Regions from separate parts of the Arthrobacter sp. V1I7 genome, predicted to be linked through region 2. Evidence: riboswitches for the same ligand, from Rfam matches in the RefSeq annotation. Region 2 holds a riboswitch; the other holds the start of a gene.

Region 1 (4,207 bases), 3.4 Mb from region 2:
GCGGGATGCAGAAGGTCTTGTGCAGGTTCAGGTGCGACACGTCGCCGCCGAACAGCCCGGGCTGGGCCAGCCCGACGAGGGCGTTGAGGTTGGCGCCGTCAATGTAGACCTGGCCGCCGGCTTCGTGGATCGCGTCGCAGACCTCGCGCACGTCGGCGTCGTACACCCCGTGGGTGGACGGGTAGGTGATCATGATGCAGGACAGGGCGTCCTTGTGGGCCTCGATCTTGGCGGTGAGGTCCGCGTGGTCGATCGTGCCGTCGGAGGCGGTGGCCACGACGACGACCTTCATGCCGGCCAGCACGGCCGAGGCCGCGTTGGTGCCGTGCGCGGAGGCCGGGATCAGGCAGACGTTGCGCTGCTGGTCCCCGCGGGAAAGGTGGTAGCCGCGGATCGCCAGCAGCCCGGCGAGCTCACCCTGCGACCCTGCGTTGGGCTGGATGGACACCTGGTCGTAGCCGGTGATCTCGGTGAGCTGGGCTTCCAGGTCCTCGATCAGTTCGCGCCAGCCTTCGGTCTGGGAGTCCGGGGCGAAGGGGTGGATGGAGGCGAATTCCGGCCAGGAGATGGCTTCCATCTCGGCCGTGGCGTTCAGCTTCATGGTGCAGGAGCCCAGCGGGATCATGGTGCGGTCCAGGGCGAGGTCGCGGTCCGAGAGCCTGCGGATGTAGCGCAGCAGCTGCGTCTCGGAACGGTGGGTGTTGAACACCGGGTGCTGGAGATAGTCGGAGGTGCGCTCGACGGCAGGGTCCAGGCCGAAGGCAGTCCCATCGTCAGCGCCAGCGTCTGTTTCTGCGTCGGTGACGCTCGCGCCGAAGGCGGCAACGACGTCGGCAACGATCGCCGCCGTCGTGGCTTCGTCGGCGGAGATGCCGACCGTGTCGGCGTCGATGCCGCGCAGGTTGATGCCCTTGGCCTCAGCGGCGGCGACGATCTGTTCCGCCTTGCCGGGGACCGAAAGGGTGACGGTGTCGAAGAAGCTGGTGTGCAGCACGTCCAGGCCGGCGGCCTTCAGCGAGGCGGCGATGGTCCGGGCGTGGCCGTGCGTGGTCTCGGCGATGGCCTTGAGGCCGTCCGGGCCGTGGTAAACGGCGTAGAAGGAGGCGACGATGGCCAGCAGCGCCTGCGCGGTGCAGATGTTGGACGTGGCCTTCTCACGGCGGATGTGCTGCTCGCGGGTCTGCAGCGCCAGCCGGTAGGCGGGGACGCCGGCGTTGTCTTTGGACACGCCCACCAGGCGGCCGGGCATGGACCGCTCCAGGCCCTTCTGCACTGCCATGTAGGCCGCGTGCGGGCCCCCGAAGAACAGCGGGACACCGAAGCGCTGGGCGGAGCCGACGGCGATGTCCGCGCCTTGCTCGCCCGGGGAGGTGATCAGAGTGAGGGACAGCAGGTCCGCGGCGACGGTGACGAGGGCGCCGCGTTCCTTGGCGTCCGCGATGACGGCGGTGTGGTCGAACACGCGGCCGGAGACGCCGGGCTGCTGCAGGACGACGCCGTTGATGGCGCCGTCGGGCAGTCCCTTGGACAGGTCCGCGACCTCGACCTCGAAGCCGAGCGCTTCGGCGCGGCCCTGAACGATCGCGATGGTCTGCGGCAGGCAGTCGGCGTCGAGGACGGTCTTGCCGTCGCGGGCCCCTTTATCCTTGTTGGCGCGGCGCATCATCAGCACGGCCTCGGCGACGGCGGTGGCTTCGTCGAGCAGCGAGGCGTTGGCGATCGGCAGGCCGACGAGGTCCTGGACCATGGTCTGGAAGTTCAGCAGCGCCTCGAGCCGGCCCTGCGAGATTTCCGGCTGGTAGGGCGTGTACGCGGTGTACCAGGCAGGCGCCTCGAGGATGTTCCGGCGGATGACGGCCGGGGTGAGGGTGTCGTAGTAGCCCTGGCCGATCATCTGGACCGCGGTCTTGTTCTTCGCGGCCAGCTTGCGCAGTTCGGCGAGGACCTCGACTTCGCTGAGGGCTTCGCCGAGCGCCAGCGGGGAGTCCTGCCGGATGTCCTTCGGAACGGCGGTGTCCACGAGCGCGTCGACGGTGTCGTAGCCGACAGCCTTCAGCATGGCGTCGACGTCGGACTGCCGACGCGCGCCGATGTGCCGGTCAACGAAGGACGTGGAGGCTGAGGTAACAGTCACAAGGAACTCCATAACTAAAGCGGCGCAGGGTACGCCACATCGATTCGGGTTCCTCCCCGCTCTGTATTGGACCTGAGAGTTTCCGCACAGCCGTGCTCTCGCATGACTCCGCTTGCACCGTCGGTGAGCACAGCATGTCAGCGGACAGCCTGCTACTTTCCAGAGTTGCCTTGCCGCGGCGGTACATGGGCCTGAGAGATTCCTGGGGAGGGTTTGCTCCTACGGCGCCTGCTTGTACCTACTTGCAGGACTCTCCCGCCGCAGATCAATGGCATATTCAATTGCTCGTGACAGCAGTCACAGCTTCCATTCTCCTATGCCCGGCCCCGCTCCGCAAACCAATGATCCGCCCGCCGGTGGATGACGCCGGGCGGTCGCGGCGGATGATGCCGACGGTCGCGGCGGGCTGCGGAAACCATTGGCAGAAGCGAAATCACGGGAGCGCTGCAGGGTCGCCGGAAGGTTGCGGCGACCTCGAGCGCTTCCGGCGACCTCGGCGGGCGGGGGGCTGGTTGGAGGCCCCAGTTCCGGCGACCCCGCACGCTTCCGGCGACCTCGGCGGGCGGGGGGCTGGTTGGAGGCCCCAGTTCCGGCGACCCCGCACGCTTCCGGCGACCTCGGCGGGCGGGGGGCTGGTTGGAGGGTCGCGGCGGATGACGTCGGGCGGTCTGGGGCTGGGCTGCGGGCTGGGCTGCGGAAGCCATTGGCGACATCGCGGGAAAGCTGCGACGTCGCCGGGAGGTTCCGGCGACCCCGCAGCTTTCCGGCGACCTCGGCGCGCTGGGGGCCGTTCGCCAGCGCTCAGCCGCGCAGCCGTTCGACGGCGGCCAGCAGGCTTTCGACGTCGCCCTCGACTTCCGGGAGCGGCCCGCCGTGGCCGCGGGCCAGCATGGCGTTGAAATACAAGCCATCCCCCATATAGAGCACGGCTTTCGCCATGCCCGGCCCGACGTCGGCCGCCAGCAGGTCCAGCCAGCCGGCCTGGGCGGCGGCAATGCGCTGCAGGGTTTCTTCGTGTGCCACTTCGGCCAGCCGGGTGGCGGACACGAAGACGCGGTCCATCGCGGTGTCCGCCCAGACCGAGGATTTGATGAAGTATGCGGCAGCCCCTTCCGGCGCGGCAGCCATCCTCTCAAGATCCTCACCGAGGAGCCGGTCCAGGCCTTCCAAGAGGACGGAGACCATGGCCTCCTTGTTGGGGAAGTGGTACAGCAGCCCGCCCTTGGAAACGCCGGCCCGCCGGGCCACCGCGTCCAGCGTGGCGGCGCGTTCGCCCTCTTCGATCAACAGGGATTCGAACGCATCGAGGACGGCTTCGCGGGCAACGGGTTTTCTGGCCATGGGTCCCATCATGCATGCCTTGTCCCGCATTTCTAACTATACCGTCTGGACGGTATAGTTAAGTCATGAACAGGACGTCATTGACCACGAGCAGCGTGACCAGCGCACCCATCCGCCCGCGGGCGGCATGGCGCGACTGGCTGGCGCTTTCCCTGCTGATGTTCCCGGTGCTGCTGGTCGCCGTGGACAACACGGCCCTCACTTTCGCGCTGCCCGCCATCGCCCGCAGCCTCGACGCCTCCGGGGTGCAGCTGCTGTGGATTGTGGACGCCTATCCCCTGGTCCTGGCCGGTCTCCTGGTGGCAATGGGCAGCCTCGGTGACCGGATCGGACGCCGGCGGCTGCTCTTCATCGGCAGCACCGGCTTCGCCGCGGTCTCGGCCGTCACTGCCTTCGCGCCCAGCGCCGAATGGCTGATCGCCGGGCGGGCGGGGCTCGGGTTCTTCGGCGCCATGCTGATGCCCTCCACCCTGTCCCTGATCCGCAACATCTTCCCGGAGCCGAACCGCCGCCGGCTGGCCGTGGCCATCTGGGCCGCGGGCTTCTCCGGAGGTGCCGCCCTGGGCCCGATATTCGGGGGCTGGCTCGTGGAGCACTTCTGGTGGGGCGCGATCCTGCTGGTCGCAGTGCCGATCATCCTGCCGCTGCTGGCCCTCGGACCCTTCCTGATTCCGGAGTCGCGCGATCCGAATCCCGGCCGGGTGGACGTGCCCAGCATCATCCTGTCCCTGC
Region 2 (4,207 bases):
TGTAGTTCTCTGCGAACTTCGCCACCCGTTCCATGAGCGGCCGGCTTTCGTCCTCGCCGAGGAAAAGCATAAGGCTCGTATCTTCCTCGATGAGTTCCAGGGATCCATGGAAAAATTCGGCACCGTGGACGCGCGTAGTCCGGAGCCACTGCATTTCTTCGAGAATGCACATGGAGTACAGGTATGTGAAGCCCCAAAGGTTCCCGGCGCCGACGAGGAAATGGTAGTCTGCGTCCTTGTTTTTCTCGGCGAAAGCTTCCGCTGCGGGCTCGGCTTGGCGGGCGACGCCAACGAGGGTTTCGGGGATGGTCTGCAACTCCGCCGCAAACTCCTCATAGCCTTCAAACTCACCGCGCGCGGCGAGCAGGCGCGTAGTCAGGAGCAGCAACGGAATGTCGAACGGCCAGGTCTTCGGTTCGGTGACCAAGGCCACGTCCAGCGCCTTGGCAAACGGGCTGTCACCGAACCCCGTGAACCCCACCGTGTAGGCACCTTTGGCCTTGGCAAAATCGATGGATTCGATGACGTCTTCGGTGGTTCCGGAAACGGACGCGAAAACGGCGACGCTGCCCGGCCCGAAGGTGGGATCTTCGGTCAGCATAAGCTCTTTGCCGATAGAAGCTCGAACGGGCAGGGTGGAACGCGAGCGGATGAAATGCTCGTAGGGGAGCATGGCGGCGTAGGTACCACCGGCACCGATCAGGAAGACATTCTCGAAGTCCCGCTCCTGCAGCGAGTCCACAAGCTGTTCGATCTGTCCTTGCAGCGCCAGAGCGCTGCGGGTCTGGAGTAGGAATTTCTCTTCATTAAAGCCCAGCACGAGTGGTCCTTTCGTCGTTGGAGAGCCGGTACTGGTACGTGGTGATACCGGTATCACAGCTGTCCACATCGTGTCACGCAGCGAGCTGCGCGTCAATAGGGCCTGCTTTGGCACAAAAGGATTGGCGCCGGATTGAGCACACGGGCGCCCGGATTAAGTTGGAATCGCCAGACCGCGGAATCGCAGCCTTGGAGCCGCAATCCTCACCGTCTCTGAGGCCAACGTAGAGCGAGACTTGTGGTTGGCCAGGACCGTGATCGTCATGGTTCCGATGTATGCCCCTTAAGAGGGTGGCTCTCGAGCCGCCCCTGCCTGCCGGCACGGCGAACGCGCCCGCCGGGGGCCGGGCGGACAAAGGCGCCGAGGTGCTGGATTTTGACGGGCAATCGAGAGCGGCATGGAGGCGGCCAACGACGCGGCGTTCCAGGGTACGGAGTTCGTGTCCGAGGCAGACGAGGGAACGACGGGGCCGGGAAGCTCTATCGTCGTGGACCCGGACGGCAACCCGGTCCTCGTCGATAAGCACGTCTGATCTGCGAGGCGCCGCGTCCGGCTAGGGCAACCGCGACGGGCGCAACCGGGTCGCGTCGCCTGCACGTTCGGGGTCGAGCGGCACTGGGCTGTTCAGCACTGCCGGCCCGCGGTGCAGGACGCCGCCGGAAAGCACCTGGCACCGCACGCCGCCCCGCCCGCGCATGGCTTTGTGCGCACCCGGGGCGAGCATCTCATCCATCCAGGCACAAGGATGGGCGGGCCGCCCGGCCTTGAGCCGCACCAGGTCCCCGCGGGATTCCAGCGCGAAGTCGTGTCCGAGCAGCGGCGCCAGCTGGGCCCCTCTGAGGACCACGTTGCGACGGGTCAGGAGCGGGTCAAGGGGTGCCGTTCCCAGCTCCGCGGCGATGGCTTCGAGAGCCTCGATCGCGAACACGGTGACTGCGGCATCCATGTGCGCGGCCTTGCCGAAGAACCGATCACCGACGATGCCCTTGCCGGCCACGAGCTCCGCGTGCTCGGCATCTGCGGTGGGGACGTCGGCTGCGCCCTGGCGTGCGCGCCCGAAGTAGGCGTGCGCCGGCGACACGAGCAGATGCAGGACCTCCACGTCGTACCTGTAGCTAGCCGTCATCCTCCAAAACTATCGTCTCGCGCAGGCCTAAGCGTTCTGGGGCATCCTGGTGAACCCCGGTGGACTCAATTTTGCATCCCGCCCGCGCAACGGGTAAGGTGTGAGCCGTGTCACCCACCAGTGGCACGGCTTATGATCTGCGGCGGGAGAGTCCTGCCGGTACGTTCAGCAGGCGCCGTAGGAGCAAATCCTCCCCAGGAAACTCTCAGGCCCACGTACCGCCGCGGCAAGGCAACTCTGGAAAGCAGTCCGGGAAACCGGGCTCACCGACGGTGCAAGTGGCGCGCTGCTAACAGCAGGGCAAAACGGAAACTCTCAGGTCCAATACAGAGCGGGGAGGAACCCGAATCATCGTGGCGCTTTGGCGCCACCTGAATTATGGAGTTCCTCAATGACGGTTCAATCGTCCCCGTCCACGTTCGCAGACCGCCACATCGGCGCGCGCCGCCAAGCAGACATCGACACCATGCTCAAGGCCATCGGCTACGACAGCCTTGACGGCCTCGTCGACAATGCGGTGCCCGATTCCATCCGGCAGGAAAAGCCGCTCAGCCTGGACAGCGCCCTCAGCGAAGTTGAGGTGCTGGCCGAGCTGCGCAAGCTGGCCGCGAAGAACAAGACCGCGGTCCAGATGATCGGCCAGGGCTACTACGACACCGTCACCCCGCCGGTGATCCGCCGCAACATCCTCGAAGCCCCCGCCTGGTACACCGCGTACACCCCCTACCAGCCGGAAATCTCCCAGGGCCGGCTGGAGGCGCTGCTGAACTTCCAGACCATGGTCCAGGACCTCACCGCGCTCCCGGTAGCCAACGCGTCCCTCCTCGACGAGGCCACGGCCGTCGCCGAGGCCGTGCTCCTGATGCGCAGGGCAAATAAGTCCGCAGCGGCCCGGCACGGCAAGACCGTCCTCGATGCCGACTGCCTGCCGCAGACCATCGCCATCGTGCTGGGCCGCGCCGAAGCCCTCGGCTTCGAGGTGGAGGTCGCGGACCTCTCGAAGGGATTGCCCGACGGCGACATCAACGGTGTGGTGCTGCAGCAGCCGGGTGTTTCCGGCCGGGTGTGGGACCAGACCGCTGTGATCGCAGAGGCCAAGGACCGGGGGGCGCTGGTCACCGTGGCAGCCGACCTCCTTGCGCTCACCCTGATCACCCCTCCGGGCGAACAGGGTGCGGACATCGCAGTCGGTTCCACCCAGCGCCTGGGCGTGCCGCTGTTCTTCGGCGGCCCGCACGCGGCCTACATGGCGGTCCGGAACGGCATGGAACGCACGCTGCCCGGCCGCATTGTCGGCGTCTCCAAGGACAACGCCGGCGTCCCCGCCTACCGCCTGGCCCTCCAGACCCGCGAGCAGCACATCCGCCGCGAAAAGGCCACGTCCAACATCTGCACCGCGCAGGCACTGCTGGCCATCGTCTCCTCGTTCTACGCCGTTTACCACGGCCCCGAGGGACTGAAGGCCATCGCCGGGACCGTCCATAACAACGCCCGCGCCCTCGCCACTACGCTGAAGATCGCGGGCCGGGAACTGGTGAGCGAGTCCTTCTTCGACACCGTTACGGTCCGCGTGCCCGGCAAAGCCCGCAAGGTCATCACCGCCGCCGAGGCCCGTGGCATCAACCTGCGCCTCATCGATGCGGACACCGTTGGCGTGTCAGTCGATGAGACTACGACGGCGGAGGTCCTCTCCGGGGTCGTCGTCGCCTTTGGCGCCGGTCCGGTTGTGGAGGCCAAGGGTTTCGAGCTGCCCGGGACGGTGCTGCGCACCTCCGACTACCTCCAGCACCCGGTCTTCAACACGCACCGTTCCGAGACGCAGCTGCTGCGCTACATCCGCCGGCTCTCGGACCGGGACCTCGCCCTGGACCGCACCATGATCCCGCTCGGGTCCTGCACCATGAAGCTGAACGCGACGGCCGAGATGGAGGCCATCTCCTGGCCGGAATTCGCCTCCATCCACCCCTTCGCCCCGGACTCCCAGACCGAAGGCTGGCGTGAACTCATCGGCGGCCTCGAAGCTGACCTTGCCGAGATCACCGGCTACGACCAGGTGTCCATCCAGCCCAACGCAGGGTCGCAGGGTGAGCTCGCCGGGCTGCTGGCGATCCGCGGCTACCACCTTTCCCGCGGGGACCAGCAGCGCAACGTCTGCCTGATCCCGGCCTCCGCGCACGGCACCAACGCGGCCTCGGCCGTGCTGGCCGGCATGAAGGTCGTCGTCGTGGCCACCGCCGCCGACGGCACGATCGACCACGCGG

Evidence for each region. A riboswitch is a leader RNA that binds a small molecule or an ion and turns the genes downstream of it on or off. The one in region 2 is predicted to bind glycine.
Region 1: another riboswitch for glycine. It lies ahead of gcvP (aminomethyl-transferring glycine dehydrogenase); the one in region 2 lies ahead of gcvP (aminomethyl-transferring glycine dehydrogenase).

What each region holds. Positions count from the first base shown of each region.
Region 1 is NZ_JAUSYS010000001.1:3,801,954-3,806,160, forward strand. Features, by position in the region: gene gcvP (aminomethyl-transferring glycine dehydrogenase) at 1-2,146, opposite strand, end outside; glycine riboswitch at 2,304-2,402, opposite strand; gene QFZ69_RS17430 (TetR/AcrR family transcriptional regulator) at 2,936-3,475, opposite strand; gene QFZ69_RS17435 (MFS transporter) at 3,541-4,207, shown strand, end outside.
Region 2 is NZ_JAUSYS010000001.1:418,966-423,172, forward strand. Features, by position in the region: gene QFZ69_RS01910 (SIS domain-containing protein) at 1-820, opposite strand, end outside; gene QFZ69_RS01915 (hypothetical protein) at 1,218-1,352, shown strand; gene QFZ69_RS01920 (MOSC domain-containing protein) at 1,374-1,946, opposite strand; glycine riboswitch at 2,080-2,177, shown strand; gene gcvP (aminomethyl-transferring glycine dehydrogenase) at 2,338-4,207, shown strand, end outside.